2 linked regions of the Myxococcus guangdongensis genome follow. The main gene of each other region encodes a partner of the protein of the gene in region 2 in a complex. Links are inferred from orthologs where the notes say so. Each region holds a gene or a part of one and is shown on either strand. Other genes may lie near its edges. The genes, in order: tolR and LXT21_RS30565.

Evidence for each region.
Region 1: the proteins of LXT21_RS30565 (region 2) and tolR are in contact, whole or in part, in a cryo-EM structure (PDB 9DDO), measured with the Escherichia coli proteins. The link is inferred for Myxococcus guangdongensis from one-to-one orthologs.

Annotation. Positions count from the first base shown.
Region 1 is NZ_JAJVKW010000008.1:24,965-36,380, reverse strand. Bases 4,948-7,792 are described here. They hold tolR (protein TolR), read right to left. Parts: upstream 6,685-7,792; coding sequence 6,211-6,684; downstream 4,948-6,210. Other genes in these bases: LXT21_RS24085 (hypothetical protein), read left to right, coding at 7,572-7,792; LXT21_RS24090 (MotA/TolQ/ExbB proton channel family protein), read right to left, coding at 6,698-7,408; LXT21_RS24100 (TonB family protein), read right to left, coding at 5,425-6,207; LXT21_RS24105 (LpqB family beta-propeller domain-containing protein), read right to left, coding at 4,948-5,428. In the rest of the region: LXT21_RS24125 (lysophospholipid acyltransferase family protein), read left to right, coding at 1-564; LXT21_RS24120 (spinster family MFS transporter), read right to left, coding at 647-1,948; LXT21_RS24115 (Ppx/GppA phosphatase family protein), read right to left, coding at 1,945-2,880; LXT21_RS24110 (aminotransferase class V-fold PLP-dependent enzyme), read right to left, coding at 2,898-4,082; more of LXT21_RS24105, read right to left, coding at 4,133-4,947; more of LXT21_RS24085, read left to right, coding at 7,793-8,852; murI (glutamate racemase), read left to right, coding at 8,967-9,785; carF (plasmanylethanolamine desaturase), read right to left, coding at 9,816-10,685; LXT21_RS24070 (hypothetical protein), read left to right, coding at 10,932-11,416. UniProt on the Escherichia coli protein: Involved in the TonB-dependent energy-dependent transport of various receptor-bound substrates.
Region 2 is NZ_JAJVKW010000011.1:222,665-233,962, forward strand. Bases 2,760-5,486 are described here. They hold LXT21_RS30565 (MotA/TolQ/ExbB proton channel family protein), read left to right. Parts: upstream 2,760-3,610; coding sequence 3,611-4,363; downstream 4,364-5,486. Other genes in these bases: LXT21_RS30560 (energy transducer TonB), read left to right, coding at 2,793-3,566; LXT21_RS30570 (ExbD/TolR family protein), read left to right, coding at 4,347-4,751; LXT21_RS30575 (ExbD/TolR family protein), read left to right, coding at 4,761-5,186; LXT21_RS30580 (TonB-dependent receptor domain-containing protein), read left to right, coding at 5,387-5,486. In the rest of the region: LXT21_RS30550 (dihydrolipoyl dehydrogenase family protein), read left to right, coding at 1-1,000; LXT21_RS30555 (glycosyltransferase family 87 protein), read left to right, coding at 1,448-2,710; more of LXT21_RS30580, read left to right, coding at 5,487-8,548; LXT21_RS30585 (hypothetical protein), read left to right, coding at 8,574-9,953; LXT21_RS30590 (hypothetical protein), read right to left, coding at 10,126-10,644; LXT21_RS30595 (metallophosphoesterase family protein), read right to left, coding at 10,800-11,298. UniProt on the Escherichia coli protein: Involved in the TonB-dependent energy-dependent transport of various receptor-bound substrates. Protects ExbD from proteolytic degradation and functionally stabilizes TonB.

The sequences.
Region 1 (11,416 bases), on a different replicon or contig from region 2:
CAGGAGCCGGAGCGCTTCGAGGATTTGCGTGCACAGCTCACGTCCTTCAAGCGGCGGCTGGACCTGGTGCACGCGACAGGGCCGTCGGACCTGGCGCTCGTCTACCGTCCGGGCAATGTCACGTCGTTCATCGTGAAGAACCTGCTCGCGCTCGTGTTCGGACTGCCGCTGTTCGTATTGGGGCTCGTGCTCTTCTGGCTGCCGTACCAGGTGCCTCGGGCCGCCAGCCGCAAGGCGGAGCTCGATGTGCAGGCCACGGTGAAGTTCCTCACGGGCTTCGTCGTGATGCTCGTCTGGTGGGCGGCGCTCACCGTGACGGCGGGCGTGCTGGGGGGGGCGTTCCTCGCGTTGTTTACCTTCGTCGCGGTGCCGCCGCTGGCGCTCTTCACGCTCTACTTCTCCGAACGCTCGGATGTGCTGCGGCGGGACGTGGACGTGTTCTTCATGCTGGGCAACCGCGCGCGCCTCAAGGCGCTGCTGCTCGCGGATGGCGAGCGGCTGGCCACGGAGGTGGAGCGACTGGCGGACGAGTACCGGCCGAAGGTGGACGCCGTCAGGCGGTAGCGCGCCAGGCAACCGCGCGCCTCAAGGCGCTGCTGCTCGCGGGTGGCGAGCGGCTGGCCATGGAGGTGGAGCGGCTGGCGGGTCAGGCGGTAGCGCGCTCCCGAGGCACCGCGTCCCGGAACAACCGCGCGCCAACCAGCAACGCCAGTCCGCCGAGCAGTACGGGCAGGGCGTTCACCGCGATGGCGGTACGCAGGTTCGACGCGTCGGCGATGTTGCCGATGAGCGTGGGCGAAATCGCATCCCCGAGCAGGTGGATGCACAGCACGTTGAGCCCCATCGCGAAGGCGCGGAACGCGGGCGGTACGCAGTTGACGATGGCCGCGTTGATGGGGCCGCTGTTGAGGAAGATGAGGAACTGCGCGGCGCCGATGGCCGCGAACGTGGGCCCCACGTCCTTCAGATGCACCGCCAGGTACATGCACGGCGCCGCGAGCAGCAGGCCGATGCCCGACATCCACAGGCCGCCACCCTCGCGCTTGCGGTCCAACTTGTCGCCCAGCCAGCCACCGGCCACGGTGCCCAACAAGCCCGCCACCGCGGTAATCGCGCCGAAGAGGAACCCGGAGCTGTCCGCCGACATGGCGCGCTCGCGCACCAGGTACGTCGGCATCCAGAAGCCCAGGCCGCCGATGGAGAACGTCATCAGCGTGTAGCCCGCCGTCACCGCCCAGAAGGCCGCGTTGCGCCCCAGGCCTCTCAGGCCGACCATGAAGGGCATCTTCACCTGCGCGTCCGGGCCGTCCATGGCGCCGCGCTGGGGCTCCGGCATGAAGAACGCCATCGCGCCCAGAATCAGGCCCGGCACGCCTCCGGCGAAGAAGGCCACGTGCCACGAATACTTCTGCGTCAGCCACCCGCCCAGGCCATAACCCGCGGCCGCTCCCACCGGGATGGCGATGTAGAAGAGCGCCAGCATCCGCGTGCGCCGCTCACGAGGGTAGAGGTCCGAGATGATGCTCGGCGCCACCGCGCCATAGCCCGCCTCGCCGATGCCAATCACCGCGCGAGCGACGAGCAGCGCGACGAAGGACGTGGCGAGCCCGCTGGCTCCCGTGGCGAGACTCCACAACAGCACGCCGCCCGCGACCAGCAGCCTGCGCGGATATCTGTCACCGAGAAAGCCACCCAGCGGCGAGGCCAGCATGAACACCACGATGAACATGGTGCCGAGCAGGCCCGACTGGGTGTCGTTGATGCCAAACTCCTTCTGGATGCCCGGCAGCGCCACCGCGACGATGTATCGGTCGAGGTAGTTGACCAGGTTGATGAGCGTGAGGATGAGCAGCGCGTAGCCGGCGTTCGCCGCCGGAGCCGCGGGCGTGGTGGTGGGCGAGGGGGACGGAGACGGAGTCGGAGAGACGCTCACGGAGGGCGCGCTCATGAACGGGAAGCTCCCGCGCCGAAGCGGTGCGCGAGCAGTCCCCATCTCAAACCCCGGTCACTCACCCGGCAGCCATCCAGCCCCAGCGCCTTCACCGCCTCCAGCAGGATGAGCGCACCCGCGGGGATGACGTCCGCGCGCTTGGGCTGCATGCCCGGCAGTGCGCGCCGCGCCTCCAGGGGCTGCTGACACAGCTGGTCCACCAGCGCGCCCAGCTCACCCACCGACAGCGTGCCGCCGTGCACCCGGGCCGCGTCGTACGGGTCGATGGCGTGCTTCACCGCGTACACCGTGGTCACCGTACCCGCCACGCCCACGAGCACCGAGGCGGGAGGCGGAGGCGGCAAGGCCTTGAACGTGTCGCGCAGATGCGCCTGGATGCGCGCGCGGTCCTCGGAGGACATCGGGTCCGAACTCACGAAGCGCTCGGTGAGCCGCACCGCGCCCACGTCGAAGCTGTGACGGAAGTCCACGTGGCCCGCGGGGTTGCCGTAGATGAACTCGGTGGAGCCGCCGCCGATGTCCAGTACCAGCAGGGGCCCGGCCGCCTCTCCCGCGAAGTCCGAGCTCACCGCGGCGAACGACAGCTCCGCCTCCAACTGCCCGGAGATGATCTCCACCGTGACGCCCGCGCGCGTCTTCGCGGCCTCGAGGAACTCCGCGCCGTTCACCGCGTCTCGCGCCGCGCTGGTGGCGGACACGGCGATGTCCTGCGCGCCCTGCTCACGGGCCTCTCGCGCGAAGGCCTCGAGCACCGACAGCGTGGCCTCCATGCCCTCGGGGGACAGGCGGCGGGTGGCGTCCACGCCACGTCCCAGGCGGGTGATTTCAGCGCGCTCGAGGACGGCTTCGAAGCGGCCTTCCTCGGTGCGCTCCGCGACCAGCAACAGCACGGAGTTGGTACCGATGTCGATGGTGGCGAATCGCGGCATATGTGTAGCCAGCCTACTCAACGCAGCAGCGCTTCCAAAGCGTCCGCCAGCGCGGTGTACTCGTCCGGGGTGTTGTAGAGCTGCGCGGACAGTCTCACGTGCCGCTCGGGTGGCTTGGGCCACGCGACGATGGGCACCTCGATGCGGTGCGCGTCGAACAGGCGCAGGTGGAGCGGGTCCAGGTAGAGCGGAGGTTCGGGCTCCAACGGATAGCCCGGTGGCAGCGTCACCACCGCCATGCTGCCCACCATGTCCTCGGGGCAGGCGGGGGCGACTCTCAGCCGCTCGCACAGCAGGGCGCGCGCGGCCAGGGCCTTGCTCCGGTTGGCCGCCATCACCTCCGGCCAGCCGCCGGGTAGCAGGCCACCCACCACGCGCAGCGCCTCGGGCACGCAGAGCACCGCGGACGGGTCATGCGTCCCCGTCCAGTCGAACAACAACCGGTAGCGCGAGCGGTCCGTGCGGGGCGAGTTGCGCCCATGGCTCACCGCCAGCGGCGTCAGGCCTGGCTGCAAATCCCGGCGCACGTGGAGGAAGGCGGCGCCCTTGGGGGCGCACAGCCACTTGTGACAGTTGCCCGTGTAGTAGCCGGCGCCCAGCGAGCGCAGCGACAGCGGCACCTGCCCCGGCCCATGCGCGCCGTCCACCAGCGTCTCCACGCCACGCGCGCGTAGCGCCGAGACGAGCTTCGCCAGCGGCATCACCAGCGCCGTCTGGCTGGAGACATGGTCCACGAGGAACAGCCGCGTGCGCGGCGTCACGTGCGCGAGCACCGTGTCCACGATGGACTGCGCGGACGTCACCGGCCACGGCAGCTTCGCCACCACCGCCTTGGCGCCCGTGTGCTCGGCGACGAAGTCCAGCGCGTTGCGGCTGGCGTTGTATTCGTGGTCCGTGGTGAGCAGCTCGTCCCCCGGCTGGAAGCGCAGCGAGCGCAGCACCGTGGTGACACCGCTGGTGGCGTTGGTGACGAAGGACACGTCCTCGGTGTCCGCGTCGAGGAAGTCCGCGAGCACACCGCGGGCCTCGTCCAGCAGGGGTTCGATTTCACGGTGCAGGAAGCGGACGGGCTCCGCCTCCATCCGCGCGCGCAGCTCCGCTTGTTTCTGGAGCACGGCGGTGGGGCACGCACCGTAGGAGCCGTGATTGAGGAAACGGACCTGGGGGTCCAATCCCCAGTGGGAACGGAAGGGGGCGCTCATGCGCGGGAACTGGACCCGAGCACGCGCCCCCTGTCAACGCTCCGCGAGTCCTACGGCTGGCTGTCGGCGAGCGGCGCCCAGTCGGGCGTCAACAGCGTGCCCTTCTCCGCCCGCAGGGGGAGCTGGTTGTTGCCGTCCGCCGTCATCACGAACAGCTGCGTGCCGCCCGCGCGCGTGGAGGAGAACAGCACCAGCCGGCCATTGGGCGAGAACGCGGGCTCCTCGTTGTTGCCCTGGTCCTGCGTCAGGCGCGTCACCTTGCCCGTCTCGACGTGGATGGTGAACAGGTCGAACGCGTTGCGCTCGTCGCGCGCGGTGAAGACGATGAGGTCGCCGCGCGGAGACCAGTCCGGCGTCTGGTTGTAGTTGCCCTGGAAGGTGAGCCGCCGCACGCCCGAGCCGTCCGCGCCCATGACGTAGATTTGAGGGCTGCCGCCGCGGTTGGACACGAAGGCGATCCGCTTGCCGTCGGGAGACCAGGTGGGGCTGGTGTTCAGGCCGTAGGGCGTGTCGGTGATGGCCTTCGCGCCCGAGCCGTCCGCGTTGGCCACGTAGATTTGAGCGCTCTCACCCTCGGCCTGCGAGTACGCCAGGCGCTTGCCGTCCGGAGAGAACGCGCCGCCGGTGATCATCTGCCCGTCGGAGACCACGATGCGCGCCTCGCCACCGGGGCGCTGCACCCAGAGGTCCGGCCGGTTCTTGCGGTACGACGTGTACGCCACCTGCGAGCCGTCCTGGCTCAGCGAGGGCAGGATGTTGATGCCGCCCTTGGTGAGCGTCACGGGGTTGCCGCCGTCCCAGTCCGCCACGGCGATGTCGCGGTTGTTGCCCGCCTTCTTCACGTAGGTGATGCGCGACAGGAAGGGGCTGGGCTCGCGGGTGAAGTGCCGGTAGAGCGCGTCCGCCAGCCGGTGGGCCAGGAGCGACGGGTTCTTCACCGGCGCGTCCTTGGTCACCTTGAGGTCCTCGCGGCCGGTGCCCACGTTGTACAGGCGCAGCTCGCCGCGCAGCGTGCCGGCGTCGTCCGCCAGCGACACCTTCACCAGCGCCTCGGCGCCCACGTCCGCCCAGCGGCTGAAGGTGATGGTGCCCGCGGCCATGCCCTCCTTGGGGTCGGCCGTGAAGCTCTTGCGGTCCAGCACCTGGAGGATGCCGGACGCGGTGAGGTCGAAGGTGAAGGCGGTGTCGAAGGCGGTCGCCGTGCCCTTGGCGCCCTCGTTCTGGGTGAGGGGCGCGGCCACCGCCACCGGCAGCGGGCGGAAGTTGGCGCCGGAGATTTCGATGGTCGGCGTCTGGGCGAAGGCCGCCAGCGGGACGAGGAGGAGGGAGAGGAGCAGGGCTTTCATAGGGCGTTGAACATCAGGTTGACGCCGTTCTTCTGCAGCGCGTCTCGGAGGTGGTCGGGAGGAGGCGAGAAGGGTGAGGCCTTGCGCACGGCGGTGACGACCGCCGCGTCGAACAAATCATTGCCACTGGGCTTGGTGAGGCTCACGTCCAGCACCTCGCCCGCGCGCCCCAGCCGCAGCGCCACGAGGGCCTTGAGGTGCAGTCGCTCGGACTCCGGAATCGTGTCCGCGACGCTGTAGTTGCGGCGCACCTGCGCCTGCAGCAGGCCGAAGTAGCGCTCGCCCTCGGCGGTGGCGGAGTCGCCATCCGGGTCGCCGTCCTCGGCGCCCTCGGGCTCCTCCTCGGACGCCTTGGCCGTCTTGTCGAACGCGCCGAACAGCCGCTTGCGTCGGTCCTCGCCTTCCTTCTCACCCTTCACGGGCGTGGGCTTGGGCGCGGAAGAGGGCTCCGGCTTGACGCCGGGGATGGGCACCGCGACGGCGGCGGAGGAGGGCGCGGGCGGCGCCTCGGGCGCGGGCTTGGGCGCGTCCACCTGCTTGGGCGGCGGCGGCAGGGCTTCCTTGCGCGGCAAGAGCTTCGAGTCGCGCGGCTTGCCCTGGCGCACCAGCGTGGCGCGGATGGGCTGCGCGGTGAGGTCCACCTTGGGCCCGGCGTTGAGGTGGGCGTACAGCATCCCCGCCAGCAGCAGGGCCACGTGCCCCCCCACCGACGCGATGATGAACGGCGACACCCGTGAGCTCTTGTCGAGGAGCAGGCTGTGGCTCACCGCGGAGTGCATGGGCTAGCGCTTCGCCTCCTTGGGCTTCTTCGAGGTCGACTGCGTGTTGGACGTCTTGGCCCCCGTGGAAGGGTCCGTGATCATCCCCACGTTGTTGATGCCCGCGCGCTGGGCGGCCGCCATCACCTCCACGACGGTGCCGTAGGGCACGTCCCGGTCGGCGTGGAGGTAGACCTCCTTGTCGGCCTGCACCTTGGCGTTGGCGGCCAGCTTCGCCTCCAGCTCCTCGAGCGGCACCTCGGCGTCGCCGATGTAGACCTTCTTGCCCGCGTCGATGGAGAGCACGACCTTCTTCTCCGTCGCCTCCACCGGGGCCGCCTTGGTCTCCGGCAGGTTCACCTTCACGCCCTGCTGGATGAGGGGCGCGGTCACCATGAAGATGATGAGCAGCACCAGCATCACGTCCACCATGGGCGTGACGTTGATCTCGCTCATCGTGGTGCGGCCACCGCCGCGATTGCCTCCGCCCATGCCCATGGTCGAGGTCCGCCTAACGGAAGAAGTGACGCTTGATGATGTTGAGGAAGTCCGCGGAGAAGTTGGACATCTCCGTGTCGAACACCTTGATGCGGCTGACGAACGAGTTGTACGCGACGACGGCCGGAATCGCCGCGAACAGGCCCGCCGCCGTGGCGAACAGCGCGTTGCCCACCGGCGCCGCCACCGTGGCCAGCGTGGCGTTGCCCTGCTCGGCGATCTGGTTGAACGCGCTGAGGATGCCGATGACGGTGCCGAACAGGCCGACGAAGGGCGACGCCGCGCCCACCGTGCCCAGGAACGACACGCGCGCCTCCAGCTCGGTGATCTGCGACGTGGAGGCCCGCATCAGCGCGCGCTCCACGTTCTCGATGCCGCCCAGCCGCTCCGCCATGGCGCCCTCGGCGCCGCCTTCCTTGGCCTGCGCCAGCTTGGTCAGCTCCTCGTAACCCGCACAGAAGACCTTGGAGAGCGGCGAGGCGTCCAGCTTCTGGGCCGTCTGGTAGATGGCCTCCAGCCTGGAGGCCTTCCAGAAGGTGTCGAGGAAGGTGAGAGACTGTGCGCGAGCCTTGGCGAGCTGGGTGGCCTTCATCGCGATGAGGGCCCAGGAAGCCACGGAGACGCCCATCAGGAGCAGCAGGACCGCCAGCTCGATGAAGGACGCGTCGCGGATGATCTCCACGTAGTTCATGGCGCCGAGCGCCAGGGGCAGGTGGGGCGTCATGGGGTGGAGCGCGTAACACTCCGCTACAACTGGGTCAAACAATCGGGGCAAGCCCGGCTGCTTGAAGTGGGTTGGCCGTACCGGTGAATAATTCCCGGGAGGGGTCGTCCGAGGTGACTGAAACGGGCCGAACACCTCATCACCCCAAGACAGGTTGCCCCCCATGAACTCCCGACTGCTGGTTGCATTCCTCTGCCTGGCGGCGGTCTCTTCCGGCTGTATCATCCACGACGAGCCCGCCTACGAAGGTGACGTGACATTCCGTTGGACCCTCGCGGGGCTGCGCTGCGACGAGGACCCGGATGTCCGGGGCGTGAACATCTACATCCCGGGCGAGCGCCTGGAGAACGATGGTCGCTACCCGTGCCGCGCCAATGGCTTCGACGGCATCGTCCTGCACCGCTTCCAGCCGGGCACCTACAGCTTCCAGATGGAGGCGGTCAGCTACGTCAACGAGGTGCTGTACGAGGGCAGCGGCACCTTCCGCATCAACGGCGACCAGACGGTGGAAATCGACTTGCTGCCGCCGGGGGTCCCGCCGTCCTACGCGTATCTCGAGTGGCAGTTCCCGGGGAACGCGAGCTGCAACTCGGCGGGCGTGCGCTACGTGGACGTGCGCATCGACAACAGCGAGTGGGGCCGCTTCGACTGCGAGGCCGGCAGCAACGGCAACGCCATCAAGTCGCTGTACGTGGACCCGGGTGAGCACTCCCTGCAGATGGTCGCGCTCGACTCCCGGCTGCGCGTCGTCTACGAGCACTCCGGCCGGCTGACCACCCACTACGGCGCCCCGACTTCGTACATCGGCTCGATGCGCTCCAGCGCCACCGGCGTGACGCTGGGCTGGGAGTTCCAGGATGGGCCGAGCCGCTTCAACTGCGGCCAGGCCGGCGTGACGCACGTGGAGATTCGCATCGACGGTGGGCCGTGGGAGCGCTTCTCCTGCTCGGCGGGCAGCGCGGGGGCCACCATCACCAACACCAACCTGGGCGCGGGCAACCACGACCTGCAGCTGGTGGCGGTCGATGCCCAGAACAACCCCTGGTACTACTACACCGGTTCGTTCTCGGTGCCGTCGGGTGGCGCGGTGAACGTGACGGCCTCGCTGTGGGTGATTGGCGGCGCGTCCATCAAGTGGGAGCTGCGCGCTGGTGGCTCCGCGCTGAGCTGCTCGCAGGCGGGCATCAATGACGTGGCCATCAACTTCCGCGACGTCTTCACCGGGGAGCTCGTGTACGGCATCGTCGGTGACGTGCACGGCTGCAACGACGCGCCGGTGGTCTTCGAGTTCCTGCGTCCGGGCCGCTACCAGGTGGAGATGTTCGCCCGGGCCACCAACGGCACCGAGTACCGCTCGGTCGCCAACAGCGTCACCGTGGACGTGGTGGGCCACTCGTTCCCGGGCCCGAACAATGCCCTGCTGGTGTCGCTGTTCCCGAACTAGTCGGACCCACCCGTTCGTGGGGTGAACAGAAGGGCTGGGGCCAGGTGCCTCGGCCCTTCGTGCTTGCGGGGGTGGGCCCTGTCGCTGGCATCAAACGTGATAGGGACACGGGACATGCGGCAAGGCAGCCACAACCCCATCGGCGTATTCGATTCCGGCATCGGCGGGCTCACGGTCCTCAAGGCCCTGATGGCCCACCTCCCCCACGAGAGCACGGTGTACCTGGGCGACACCGCGCGCGTGCCCTACGGCACCAAGTCCGGCGAGGTGGTGACGCGCTACTCGCTGAAGAACGCGGAGTTCCTGCTGGAGCGCGGCATCAAGCTGCTGGTGGTGGCCTGCAACACGGCCTCCGCCGCCGCGCTGCCCGCGCTGGAGGCCTCGCTGCCGGTACCGGTGGTGGGCGTCATCCAGCCGGGCGCCTCCACGGCCCTGGCGCGCACGCGGGGCGGCGGGGTGGGCGTCATCGGCACGCCGGGCACCATCCGCTCCGGCGCCTATCAGCGGGCCCTGGAGGCTGGTGGGCCGCGGGTGCGGGTGAAGGCCCGCGCCTGTCCGCTCTTCGTGCCGCTGGCGGAGGAGGGGTGGACCACCGGGGACGTACCGCTGTTGACGGCGCGCGAGTACCTGGGGGACTTCGCCCGGGACGGCGTGGACACGCTCGTGCTGGGCTGCACCCACTACCCGCTGCTCAAGGGCGTCATCGCGGAGGTGGTGGGCCCGGACGTCGCGCTGGTGGACTCGGCGGAGGCCACCGCGGAGGCCGTCGCGGCGCTGCTGGAACAGAAGGGGCTCCTGGCTCCCGCGATGGGGGAGAAGCCGCCTTCTCACGACTACTTCGTCACCGACGTGCCCGAGCGCTTCATGGAGGTGGGGGCGCGCTTCCTGGGGCGCCCCATCACCCACGCCGAGCAGGTGGACCTGAAGTTCTGACGGCCCGGGTCCGCCCCGGGCCCAGGTCGCTCAGGCGGAGGGGCGGGTGGTGACGGTGGCGGGCGCGGCCTCCTCCGTCGTGGTGGTGGCCTTGGTGAGCAGCTCCTTGGCGGCCTGGACCACGGGAGGCTCGGCGGCGCCCTCGGCCTCCACGAGCGCGCGGGCGGCCTCGTCACCGATGTCGTCCTCGCGCGGCACCAGCCCGGTGACGCGGGTGATGAGGCGCTCCATCAGCGGGAAGAAGGACACCAGGTTCAGCGGCCAGTTCAGCCAGCCCACGGTGATGCAGTAGTACTTGTTGAAGGGCGCCGTGTGGTGGATCTGGTGGTGGGCCGGCGGCAGGATGAGGTGGATGCGCTGCAGGAAGCCGATGAGGGCCGGCGGCGCGTCCATGTGCGACCACTTGTGGAACTGGTTGGTCGCCATCACCCAGAAGATCATCGCGCCCAGGAAGCTGGAGACGAACACCCAGCCGGAGCTGGACAGCGGCATGCACACCGCGGCGACGGCCACCGGCAGCGAGATGAGGCAGTTGTTGCCGTTGGTCTCCACGAAGTCGTGGCGGGTGATGGCCTTCTCGTCGACGTGGTGCTCGCGGAAGGGGCGGATGAGCGCCTTGCCGAGGATGGGCATCTCCGTGGAGCCCCACGTGTCCCCCATCCAGTGCACGAAGCCGGAGACGAAGTCCGCGGCCAGGTAGCCCAGCAGCACCGCGCTGAGCAGCAGCCACGGCCCGCCATGCGGGTTGTTGTAGAGCCGATAGACGAGGAGGAGCTCCAGCGTCATGAAGCTGACGATGGCGCCAATCTCCATGGCGCGGATGGCGGGGGAGTAGCCCTCGGCCAGGACCTGGGCGTCCTGCAGGCGGACCTTGTTCTTGATCTCGTTCGTCTTCTTCATCCGTGGCGTCCCTGGGCCGGGGGTGTCGTGGAGCACCACACCCATAGCCTGTACGTACCCCAGCCGCTTTTGGCTTTTCAACGGACCGGAGTCTCGGGCGCACTCGAAGGCCGGGTCGCAAGGCAGGCGGGCTCCCGCCGCAAGTTTTGCGTCATGCCCGGCGGGCAGGCGCGCCGGACGGACATGCGGGGGCGAGGCTTACCTTGCGACGTGGGGAAGCGGCTGGTACGGTCCGCCACCTCGGCAATGACGAAAACCTTCGAGAAGGCCGTCACCGGCTTCAACCACAACATCAAGCACAAGGGGAAGGTCTACCACGTCCAGACCGAGGACTCGGGCGTCAACAATCCCCACATCATCACCCACCTGTTCGTGGGCGGGAACATCCTCGCGTCGAAGAAGACGTCCTATTCGGACATCCTCAACGCGGAGAGCCTGGCGGAGGTCGTGCGCGAGTTGATGGAGGAGCAGCACAAGGAGATGCTGCGAAACCTCATCAACGGCGTGTACGACAACTACGAGTCCGCCGTCCGGTCGTACCAGCCCGGCCAGCTCGCCACGGAGGCCGACCAGGCCCAGGCGAAGCTGCAGGCCGGCCAGCCGATGGTGGCCCCCAAGCCGGTGGTGGTTCCCGTCGCGCCTGTCGCGCCCGTTCTGCCTCCGGAGGTCGCCGCCGCTCGGGCCCTCAAGGAGAAGCCGAAGATCAACGAGGTCGGCGTGGAGACCCTCTT
Region 2 (11,298 bases):
GAGCGAGTTGGAGGCCCGACGCGCCGTGGTGCTGGCCACGGGCAGCCGGCCTCGCATCCCAGACATCCCGGGCCTGAAGGAGGCGCGGCCCTGGGACAACCGCGAGGGCACGGCGGCCAAGCAGGTCCCCCGGCGACTGTTGGTGCTGGGAGGCGGCGCGGTCGCGGTGGAGCTGGCGCAGGCGTGGCGCTCGCTGGGCTCCGAGGTGACGCTGGTGGAGCGCGGCAAGGCGCTCCTGTCCCGCTTCGAGCCCTTCGTGGGAGAGCAGGTGGTCCAGGCGCTGCGCGAGGACGGCGTGAAGGTGGTGATGGGCGCCACCGTCACCCACGTGAGCCGGCCCGGAGGCCAGGGCGAGGTGACGGTGAAGCTGTCGACGGGCGAGGAGCTCCGCGCGGACGCGCTGCTGGTGGGCATGGGCCGCGTGCCCCGCACGGACGCGCTGGGCCTGGAGACGGTGGGCCTGAAGCCCGGCGAGACGGTGCAGGTGGATGACCAGCTTCGCGCGAAGGGTGTGGAGGGCGGGTGGCTCTATGCCTGCGGGGACGTGAACGGACGGAATCTGCTGACGCACATGGGCAAGTACCAGGCGCGCCTGGTGGGCGACGTCATCGCGGGGAAGAAGGCGAGCGCGTGGGCCGACACCAAGGCCACACCGCAGGTCATCTTCACGCACCCTCAGGTGGCCAGCGTGGGGCTCACCGAAGCGAAGGCGCGCGAGCAGGGGCTGCCCGTGCGCACGGTGCAGTACGACTTGGGCAAGGTGTCGGGCACGTCGCTCCTCGGGGAGAAGCTGGGCGGCACCGCGAAGCTGGTGGTGGACGAGAAGCGCCGCGTCGTCCTGGGCGCCACCTTCACCGGCCCGGAGGTGGGCGAGATGCTGCACGCGGCCACCATCGCCGTCGCGGGCGAGGTGTCGCTCGACACGCTCTGGCACGCGGTGCCGTCGTTCCCCACCATGAGCGAGGTGTGGCTGCGACTGCTCGAGACGTACGGGCTGTAACCCATCGCCACCGGCGTCACGCCGGCGAGCCAGCCCGCATGCATGTCTGACTTTGCGTCCGGGCGCACAATCCCAGACACCCCCGCGCGCCACGGTCGCGCGGGCGGGCCCGTCATCGCCCGTGAGACATGACGTCGAGCGCCCGCACGCTCCCTGGCCAGGCCCGTGTGCCCCCAGGTCCGTGAAACACCCTCTCCGCGCCAGGCCCACACCGCCGGACACCCTGTCCTGGCTGGAGCGCCCCGGCACCCGGAGCCCGCCCCTCCGTCCACACACAGGCCGTTGCCCGGCAGGGCCCCGGCGTGAAATGGTGAACACCTCCCCCGCCCTTCATTCCCCCGCGATGAACGTCGATGTCCTGGGGCCGTGCCGACACCACGGCCTTCCCCGCCCATGGCCCTCACTCCACGTGATTGGGCCCGTCCACCCGCCCAGGAGCCTGGCCCCGTGACGACCTCGTCCCAGTCCGCGAGTGCGCTCAGCGAGCCCTCCAGCCCGACGACCTACACCTCCACGAAGTGGGCCCGCTGGCTGTGGTGGCTGGTCCTCGCCGTGCTCCTCGTCGCCGCCGTCGCCGTGGGTCAGCACCCTCGCCGGGGCGTGGACTTCCGCGTCTACCTCACCGCGGCCGAGCGCTTCATGGAGGGCACCGACCTCTACCGCGTCTCCGACGGCACCATGCCGTTCAAGTACGCGCCCATCACCGCGCCCCTCTTCATCCCCTTCTCCCTCATGCCCTCGCGCATGGCCGTGGCCCTGTGGAACGTGGGCTCCATCCTCGCGCTCATCGCCGTGGCCCGGCTCACCCGCCGCGCGCCCCATGGCGCGGGCGAAGCGCCTCCCTGGTCCTGGGGCCCCGCGCTCGCCACCATCGCCCTGCTGCCCGCCTTCACCTTCGAGCTGTTCTACGGACAGGTCGACGTCGTCATGCTGCTGCTCGTGGTCGTCTCGGCCCTGGGCGCCGAGCGCGGACAGGTGTGGCGCCCCGGCGCGGCCTTCGCCGTGGCCTTCCTGCTCAAGCCGCCCGCGGCCCTCATCGGCCTGTTCTTCCTCTGGCGCCGGCACTGGAAGGTCATCGGCGCCACCGCCGTGTTCGGCGTGCTCCTGTGCCTGCCCACCCTGGCGCGCTACGGCTGGGACGGCACGCTCGCCCAGTTCCAGATGTGGAGCGAGACGCTCGCGCGCACCACCCCACCCTGGGTGCTCAGCACCAACGCGCAGGGCCTGCCCACGCTGTTCATCTCCCTGTTCTACCCGGGCTCGCTCGAGACGCCGCCCGGCTCCACCATCACCCTGGCGCAGCTGGTCGCCCTCACCGTGTTCCTGGTGGGCGTGGCCTGGGCCCGGCCCGGTCCCGCGGACCTGTTGGCCCTGTGCTGCCTGGGCGTGACGCTCCTGTCACCCTTGGCGTGGCGGGCCAACTACGTGCTCGCGTGGCCCCTGGTGCGCGCGGCCATCGAGGGGCGTGTGCGCGGCAACCTCACCCTCATCGGGGTGATCGCCTTCATCGGCACCGTGTTCTCCGACAAGGGGCTGGGGTTCGACTGGTCGCAGGATGTGATGCTGATGCGCCCCTTCGCCCTCATCTACTCCGCGTTGCTGATCGCCACGTTGTGGCAGGTGCGCAAGCAGGGCTCGCTGTCGGCCATGACGCTCGGTGACACCCTGGCCCGTCTGCCGCGCACCCTGCGTGGCATGCGGGCGTCGTGACGCTTCCGTCATCTTCCTGGCCTGAAAGTGTCACGGGGGCCGGACACCCCTGAAACATGGCGTCGCTATATGCGCGTCAGCCATGTTCGAAACGTTCGACAGCGCCTCCGATGTCGCCTCGGCGCGCAGGTTCGCGCTCTCCACCTCGGCATCCGTCGCCGTCTTCGTGCTCATCGGCGTCGTGGTCGTCACCGCCGCCGACAAGGTCCGTGATGTCATCAAGGAGCAGAAGGGCACGGACGTCGTCTTCCGTCCGCCCCCGCCTCCCGTCGTCGAGGTGAAGCCGCCTCCGCCGCCGCCTCCCGCGCCGCCCAAGCCCAAGCTGCCGCCCAAGGCCGCCCCGCCCGCGCTCGCCAAGGCGCCGCCTCCCACCGCGCCGCTCGTCGCGCCCGCCGCCATCGTCGCCCCGCAGGCCGTGCCGCTCGAGAAGCCGCCCGAGGCCGCCACGGAGACGGTGGCCGCCGCGCCCATCGCCGTCGGTGGCACCGGCGCGCTGGTGCCCGGCGGCGTGGCGGGTGGCACGGGCTCCGGCCAGGCGCTCGTCGGCGGTGGCGGCCGCGCGGCCCCCATCAACCTGCCCGAGTCGGCCACGCCGCCCGAGCCGCTCGAGTCCAACCTCATCCCCGAATACCCCTCCGACGCCCGCTCTCGCGGTCAGGAGGGCATGGTCATCCTCAAGGGCGTCGTCGAGGTGGATGGCCGCGTCACCCAGCTCAAGGTCATGCGCGGTGACGAGCCGTTCGCCAGCGCGGCGATGTCCGCGGTGCGCACGTGGCGCTTCAAGCCCGCCGTCGTCGAGGGCCGCCCCACGGCGGTCTTCCGCATCTTCAAGGTTCCTTTCCGTCTCAAGTCGTAGGTCGTCTGTCTCATCCCGCACCTGCCCCCCAGGAGCACCTCGTCATGAATTTCAATCTTCGGGACATCTACAACCACATGGGCGTGTTCGCCCTGGGCATCGCCTGGACGCTGATGCTCTTCGCCGTCGCGTCCCTGGCGGTGTTCTTCGAGCGTCTGTTCGTCTTCTTCCGCTCCCGCAGCAAGTCACGCGTCTTCGCCGCCCGCGCAGGTCAGCTCCTCATGCAGCAGCAGCACGAGGCGCTGGTGAAGGAGGCGGAGGGCACCAAGGGCAGCCACCTGGCCATGTTGCTCGGCGGTGGCATGAAGACCTTCCTCGCCAAGTCCAAGCTGCCCGCGGGCAAGCTGGGCCCGGTGGAGCTCACCCGCCGTGAGCTGGTGCGCATCAACGAGCGCGTCAGCGCGGACGTGCGGCGCGGGATGTCCGTGCTCGCCACGGTGGGCTCGGTGGCGCCGTTCGTCGGTCTGCTCGGCACGGTGGTCGGCATCATCGAGGCCTTCTCCGGCATCGCCAAGGAGGGCTCCGGCGGCCTGGGCGCGGTGTCCGCGGGTATCGCCGAGGCGCTCGTCGTCACGGCGCTGGGCCTGCTCGTCGCCATCCCCGCGGTGCTGATGTTCAACTTCCTGTCCACGCGCGCCGACTCGCTCCAGCTGTCGCTGGACGCGGCGCGCAGCGAGCTGATGGACCACCTGGAGGACATGTCGCCGGACAAGCGCCCGGGCACGAACAACGGCGCCGTGGCCACGGGCCCGGAGACGGTGGCGCGCCGGGAGGGGCTCGATGTCCGCCCGGCGTAGTCTCACCCCGGAGATGAACGTCACGCCGCTGGTCGACGTGGTGCTCGTGCTCCTCATCATCTTCATGGTGGTGACGCCGCAAATCGAGTCGGGCGCGTCCGTGGAGCTGCCCGCCGCGACGAATCCGGACAAGGAGAACAAGGAGCTGGAGCCCACCACGGTGAGCCTGGCCTCCAACGGGTTCTTCTACCTGGACCGCAAGGAGCTCAAGAAGGACGCGCTCATGGTGGAGCTCAAGGCGCTGCGCGAGAAGAAGCCGGACTCGCCCGTGGTGCTCAAGGCGGACCGCGGCGTGCGCTACTCCGAGGTGCGCGGGCTCTTCAAGAGCATGCAGGAGATGGGCTTTCCGGGCATCAACCTCCAGGTCGTCGAGAAGAAGGGCCCGTAGGAACACGCCATGGCATTCGACCTCGGAGGAGGAAAGGGCGGCCTTCGCCCTTCGATGAACGTGACGCCGCTGGTGGACGTGGTGCTCGTCCTCCTCATCATCTTCATGGTCGTCACGCCGTTGATGACCAAGCAGATGTGGATGACGGTGCCCGCCAAGCCGGACAAGGAGGACACCACGCCTCCGCCTCCGGACGCGCTGCCGCCAGTGGTGCTCACGGTGGACCGCTCGGGCATCTTGCGCATCAACCGGGAGGAAGTGCCGAGGGACCAGGTGGTCACGCGGCTGCAGCGCATGCTCAACGCGCGCCCGGACAAAATCGTGTTCTTCGACGCGGGCGACGACGTGCCCTACGGCGCCGCCATGGAAGTGCTGGACCTCGCCCGGGGAGGCAATCTCACCGTGGGCGTGCTGCCTGACAAACTCGCGGACTGAGTCTTCCGCGCGGCGGCGGGTCGTGACCTCGAGTTTGCGATCCGCCGCCTGAATCGTCACAAGCCATCCATTCCAATGCCATCCGTATCGCGTTCTTTACGGCGCGACCGTTGGCAAGGAGAGTCGTGTTGTCTCCCGCAAGCTTTTCGCGCGCCCTCGTGGCTGCGCTCACCCTCATCACCACCCCCGCGTTGTCGCGGATGAACGGCCAGGAGCCCGTCGCTCCCGCCATGGTGGCCCTCGGTCAAACCCCTTCCACCCCCGGCGGGGAGAGCACGCCGTCCGGGACGGAGACGCAGGTCGTCCCGCCCGTGACGGACCCCAACGCGCCCCCGTCCGAGGAGCTGCGCCCCTCGGCGCCCGGCATGGCGCCCGCGCCCGACGGGACGAAGCAATCACAGACACCTCCGCCCTCACCCGCGCCGAACGCGCCCCAGTCCGGCGCCGTGCAGCCGGATGGCTCGCAGCCGGGCGCCACGCAGGCTCCCGCCGCCGTGCAGCCGGATGGCTCGCAGCCGGGCGCCACGCAGGCTCCCGGTACGGTGCAGCCGGATGGCTCGCAGGCCCCCGCCACGGTGCAGACGCCGGGCGCCGAGGAGACTCCTGCCGAGGGCACCGTGGCCGATGAGGCCGTGACGGCCGAGGACGAGGCGATGATGGCCGAGGCCTCCGAGCCGCCCGCGGGCTTCACGGGCGTCTACGGCAAGGTCGTCGACGAGACGAACCAGGAGGGCCTCATCGAGGCCACCGTGAAGGTCGTCACGGGCGCGCAGAAGCAGGCGCTCACGGACCTGGACGGCAACTACCGGCTGGCGCTGCCGCCCGGCAAGTACGACCTGCGCGTCTTCTACGACGTGTACCAGGGCCGCCGAATCACGGGCGTCATCGTCACCCAGGGCAAGGCCACCAAGCTCGACGTCGCGCTCAGCGCCGACGTGGGCGCCGTGCAGGAGGTCGTCGTCGAGGCCCGCGCGGACCGCCGCGCCGAGGGCGCCCTGCTCCAGGAGCGCAAGAAGGCCGCCGCCGTCTCCGACGCCATCAGCGCCCAGGAAATCGCCCGCACCCCCGACTCCAGCGCCTCCGACGCCGTCAAGCGCGTGGTCAGCGCCACCGTCGTGGACGGCCGCTACGTCCTCCTGCGCGGCCTGGGCGGCCGCTACACCACCACCCTGCTCAACGGCGCGCTCCTGCCCAGCCCTGAGCCCGACGAGCCCAGCGTCCCGCTGGACCTCTTCCCCACGTCGCTGCTCGCCAACCTCAACGTGGTGAAGAGCTACACCGCGGACCTGCCCGGCTCCTTCGGCGGCGGCACGCTGCTCATCGAGACCAACACCTACCCCAGCCAGTTCGAGTTCAAGCCGCGCATCACCTTCGGCGGCGACACCGAGTCCACCTTCCAGGGCCGCAACGCCCAGCGCGGCGGCGGCGCCATGGAGTTCCTCGGCTTCCCCGGCGACTCCCGCCGGCTGCCCGACGCCATCCCCACCGACCACTCCCTGGGCAACGGGGGCGAGTCGCGCGAGGAGCTGACCAACCAGTGGAAGAGCTTCAACAACGTGTGGAACGCGCGCCGCTCCACGGCCCTGCCGAACATGGGCCTGAGCGCGTCGCTGGGCGACACGCTGCGCTTCGAGAACAAGCGCCTGGGCTACCTGGCCACCGTCAACTACGGCCACCGCGAGAACACCCAGCGCACCCAGTACACCAAGGCCGCGTACGACATCCGCGGTGACTTCGTCAGCTACGACGACGCCCAGACGCAGCTGGGCACCGAGGTCGCCAACCTGAGCGGCCTGGCCAGCGTGGGCTACCAGCTGAACCGCGACAACGAGCTGACGCTCTTCAGCCTCTACACCCGCGGCACCGAGACGCGCACCACCACCAGCGACGGCGTGGACTCGCTCAAGGGCGACCTCTACCAGGGCAGCCGCCTGCAGTTCATCGTCCGGCAGCTGTCCTTCAACCAGCTGCGCGGCTTCCACCGCATCGGCCTGTTCGGCGACTCGGAGGTGGACTGGCAGGCGAACTTCTCCCGCGTGGACCGCGACGAGCCGGACACCCGCGACTCGCTCTACAGCGACAACCTGGGCAACCCCTCCGGCGGCATGTCCTTCCCCAACCAGGCCAACAGCGGCGAGCGCTTCTTCGCCGACCTGGGTGAGACGTCCTTCGGCGGCAGCCTCAACGTCACCGTGCCCTTCAGCGACGTGCGCGTGAAGCTGGGCGGCCTCACGCAGCTGTCCTTCCGCGACTTCCGCGCCCGCCGCTTCCGCTACAGCATCAGCCCCAACTCCGACGTGGACCGCTTCCTGCCGCCCGAGGTGCTCTTCAGCGCCGACTACCTGGGCAACGGCATGCGCATCCAGGAGAGCACCCGTCCGGATTCGGACGCGTATGACGCGTCGCTGGGCATCTTCGCCGGCTATGTCACCGCGGACGTCACCCCCACCGAGTCGCTGCGCCTGGTGGGCGGCGTGCGCCTGGAGAGCTCGCGCCAGGAGCTGGTCGCGCTCAACCAGTTCACCGACGTGGAGGCCTCTCGCAACAACGTCAACTACCTGGACTGGCTGCCCTCGCTCAACGCCATCTACGCGCTCACCCCCACGGTGAACCTGCGCGCCGGCTACAGCTACACACTGGCGCGGCCGTCCTTCCGGGAGCTGGCGCCCTTCACGTTCTACGACTTCGTGCGCCGCCGGAACGTCTCTGGCAATCCGATCCTGGTCCAGACGCGCATCCACAACGTGGACGCCCGCGTCGAGTGGTTCGCCGGGGAGAACGAGGTCCTGGCCGCCAGCGCCTTCTACAAGCGCTTCCAGAACCCCATCGAGCGCGTCATCAACTCGGTGGGCGCTGGCGACATGAACTTCGAGAACACGCCGGCCGCGAACACCTACGGCATCGAGCTGGAGGCGCGCACCTCCCTGGGGCGCATCACCCCCGCGCTGCAGCCGCTGAAGGTGGGCGCCAACCTCACGCTCATCCAGTCGGAAATCGACCTGGGCAACGTGCAGGGCCTGCAGACCAACTCCAAGCGCCCGCTGCAGGGCCAGTCGCCCTACGTCATCAACGTCAACCTCGGGTACGAGCGGCAGCAGAGCGGCACGGAAGTGGCGCTGCTCTACAACGTGTACGGCCGCCGCATCGCCGAGGTGGGCACGGACAACCTGCCGGACGTCTACGAGCAGCCCTTCCACCGCGTGGACCTGGCCGTCACACAGAAGCTCACCGAGGCGACGCAGCTGAAGCTGACCGCGTCCAACCTCCTCAACTCCCGCATCAAGTTGCAGCAGGGCGACATCGCCCTCGTCGAGTTCCGCCCGGGCCTCGCGTTCTCCGCGTCGCTGGGCCTGTCCCTGTAGTTCCCTCCCGAAAGGAAGTCTCGTCATGAAGCGCTTGTTCGCATCCCTCTTCATCATGTCCAGCCTGGCTGTTGGCGCGTACGGCTGCGGCGACGACGACAAGAAGGAGCCGCCCACCACCAACCCGGAGCCGACCAATCCCGAGACGGTGGAGGTCTCCCAGGACATCACCGCGGACACCACCTGGAAGGCGGGCAACACCTACATCCTGAAGAAGTACGTCTTCGTCAACAGCGGCACGCTCAACATCGAGGCGGGCGCCACGGTCAAGGGCGAGGTCGGCAGCGCGCTCATCATCACCCGCAACGCGCGCATCAACGCGGTGGGCACGGCGGAGAAGCCCATCGTCTTCACGTCCTCGAAGGCGGCCGGTGAGCGCGAGGCGGGCGACTGGGGCGGCGTGGTGCTGCTGGGCAAGGCTCGGCTGAACGTCTCTGGCGGCGAGACCACCATCGAGGGCTTCTTCGCCAGCAGCGGCAACGACCAGACGAAGTACGGCGGTCAGGACGACGCGCACAACTGCGGCACGCTGAAGTACGCGCGCATCGAGTTCGCCGGCTTCGAGCTGGCGCCGAACAACGAGCTCAACGGACTGACGGTGGGCGGCTGCGGCTCGACGACGAACATCGACTACGTGCAGGTCCACCTGGGCCTGGACGACGGCATCGAGATGTTCGGTGGCACCGCGCCCCTCAAGCACATCGTCATCTCGCAGGCGGACGACGACGGTCTGGACTACGACCTGGGCTACTCGGGCAAGGTGCAGTTCCTGGTGGTGCAGCAGAGCGCGCGCGTGGGCGACCGCGGCATCGAGGCGTCCAGCCACAAGACGACGCCGACGCAGGAGCCCATCAGCATCCCGGAGATCTGGAACGCGACGTTCATCGGCTCCAACGCGGACCCGGGTGGCAACCCCTCGCAGGAGGGCCTGGTGTTCAACACCGGCGCCGGCATCCGCCTGCGCAACGCGGTGGTCGCGTACTTCAAGGACCAGGCGGTGGACGTGGACGGCGAGGCCTCCGCGGCGCTCTTCAACGAGCCGGGTGACTCGCGGCTGTCCATCCGCAACACCTTCTTCTGGGACAACGCCAACCTGACGGACACCATCCCGTTCGCGCCGAACCCGAAGGTCGAGGGTGGCGTGACGGTGGACCCGGACGTGAGCCGCTTCAACGAGGCGGAGAAGATCATCGTCGCCGCCAACGGCGTGAAGGTGCAGGACCCGCAGCTGACGGACGCGACGAACCTGACGGCGCCGAGCTTCATGCCGAAGACGGGCTCGCCGCTGCTCAACCCGGACAACGCCGCCACGCCGGGCGCGGGCTTCGACACGTCGGCTCGGTTCGTGGGCGCGTTCGGCACCACCAACTGGATGGCCGGCTGGACGTCCTTCCCGACGAACTAAGCCGTCTCGGGTGTACCCGTCCGGCGTCCGCGGCCTGAATGCGGAAGCCGGGCGGTCTCGTGGCCCGGTCGCGGGTCTTTCCGGAGGGGGGCTCCGGGAGACTTCGCGTCCGGGCCGCGGTTTTTCCAGGCAGCAGGTGCTGCCCTCACGTCGTGACGCGACTTCCCTCGCGCTACGCGGAGGGCAGCACGCCGTTGCCCTCGTGGGCGATGGCCAGCGACTCGGCCGTGGCGCCCTCGGAGAACAGGGACGCGCCCTGCGCGGGACGCGCCTTGGGCGGACGGCCCCGGCGCTTCGGCGCGTTCTCCTCGTTGCCGTTCGCCGCGGCCACCGGCTCCGCCGCAGTGCTCTCCGCCTTCGGCCCCTTGCGCATCGGACGCGGCAGGTGGATGGCGTCCAGCTTCGTGGCCAGCTCCGGGTTCTCCTCGGAGAACACCCGCGCGTAGGCCAGCGCGCGCTGGCCCTTCTGGAGCAGCGCGTCCTGGCTCTCCTGCAGCCCCTGGCGCGCCGCCTCCAGCGCCGCCTGCGCCTGGGCCACCGCCTCCGCCTTCGCTCGCACCTGCGCCGCGGCGTCGTCCAGCACGTCCCCGCTCATGTCCGGGAAGCGCACCTCCGCCAGCTCCGTGGTGAACAGCTCGAGCAGCGCACGCAGCGCCGGGGAAATGGGGTCGTTCTCGTTCGAATCGAACATGGCGGGCCTCCTGGCTCCTCGCGGTAGGGCCGCCATCTGCTCACGTGTTCAGTGTCAGATCAAGAGGGTACGCTGCGAGGCCGGATTGTCGGCCCCGCACGCGTTTGCTCCCACACACCGCCGGCTGACGCTTCGTTCAGTGCCAGCGTCCGGCGTCAGTCCACACGCACCAGGGCCGCTTCGCGCAACCCCTCGTTCGCGCCGACGTCCACCGAGAGGTAGTGACGGCCCACCCCGTCGAAGGTCTCCGGAATCGCGCCGCCGCCCCCGGAGATGAACGCCGGGATGCCCGCGTTGGTGAACGAGTAGTACGAGTGGATGTGTCCGTAGAGCGTGAGGTCCACGCCCTCGCGCGCGAGCTTTCCCACCAGGCCCGCGGACTCGCCCCGGTTCGCGAAGCCGCCGCCGCGCAGGCCCACCGGGTCTTGCGGCGGCACGTGCATCGACACCACGTGCGTGCCATGTCGCGACGACGCGAGCCACCCGTCGAGCTGCTCCTCCACGATGGGGTCCAGCGTGCCGCTGCTCGAGTCCACCACCGTGAAGCGCACGTTCTGGAAGACGAAGCTCTGGTTGCCGCGGCCCACGAGCGACGTGTACTCCTCCGCGTCCTTCGAGAAGGTCTCGTGGTTGCCCAGCGTCGCATACAGCGGG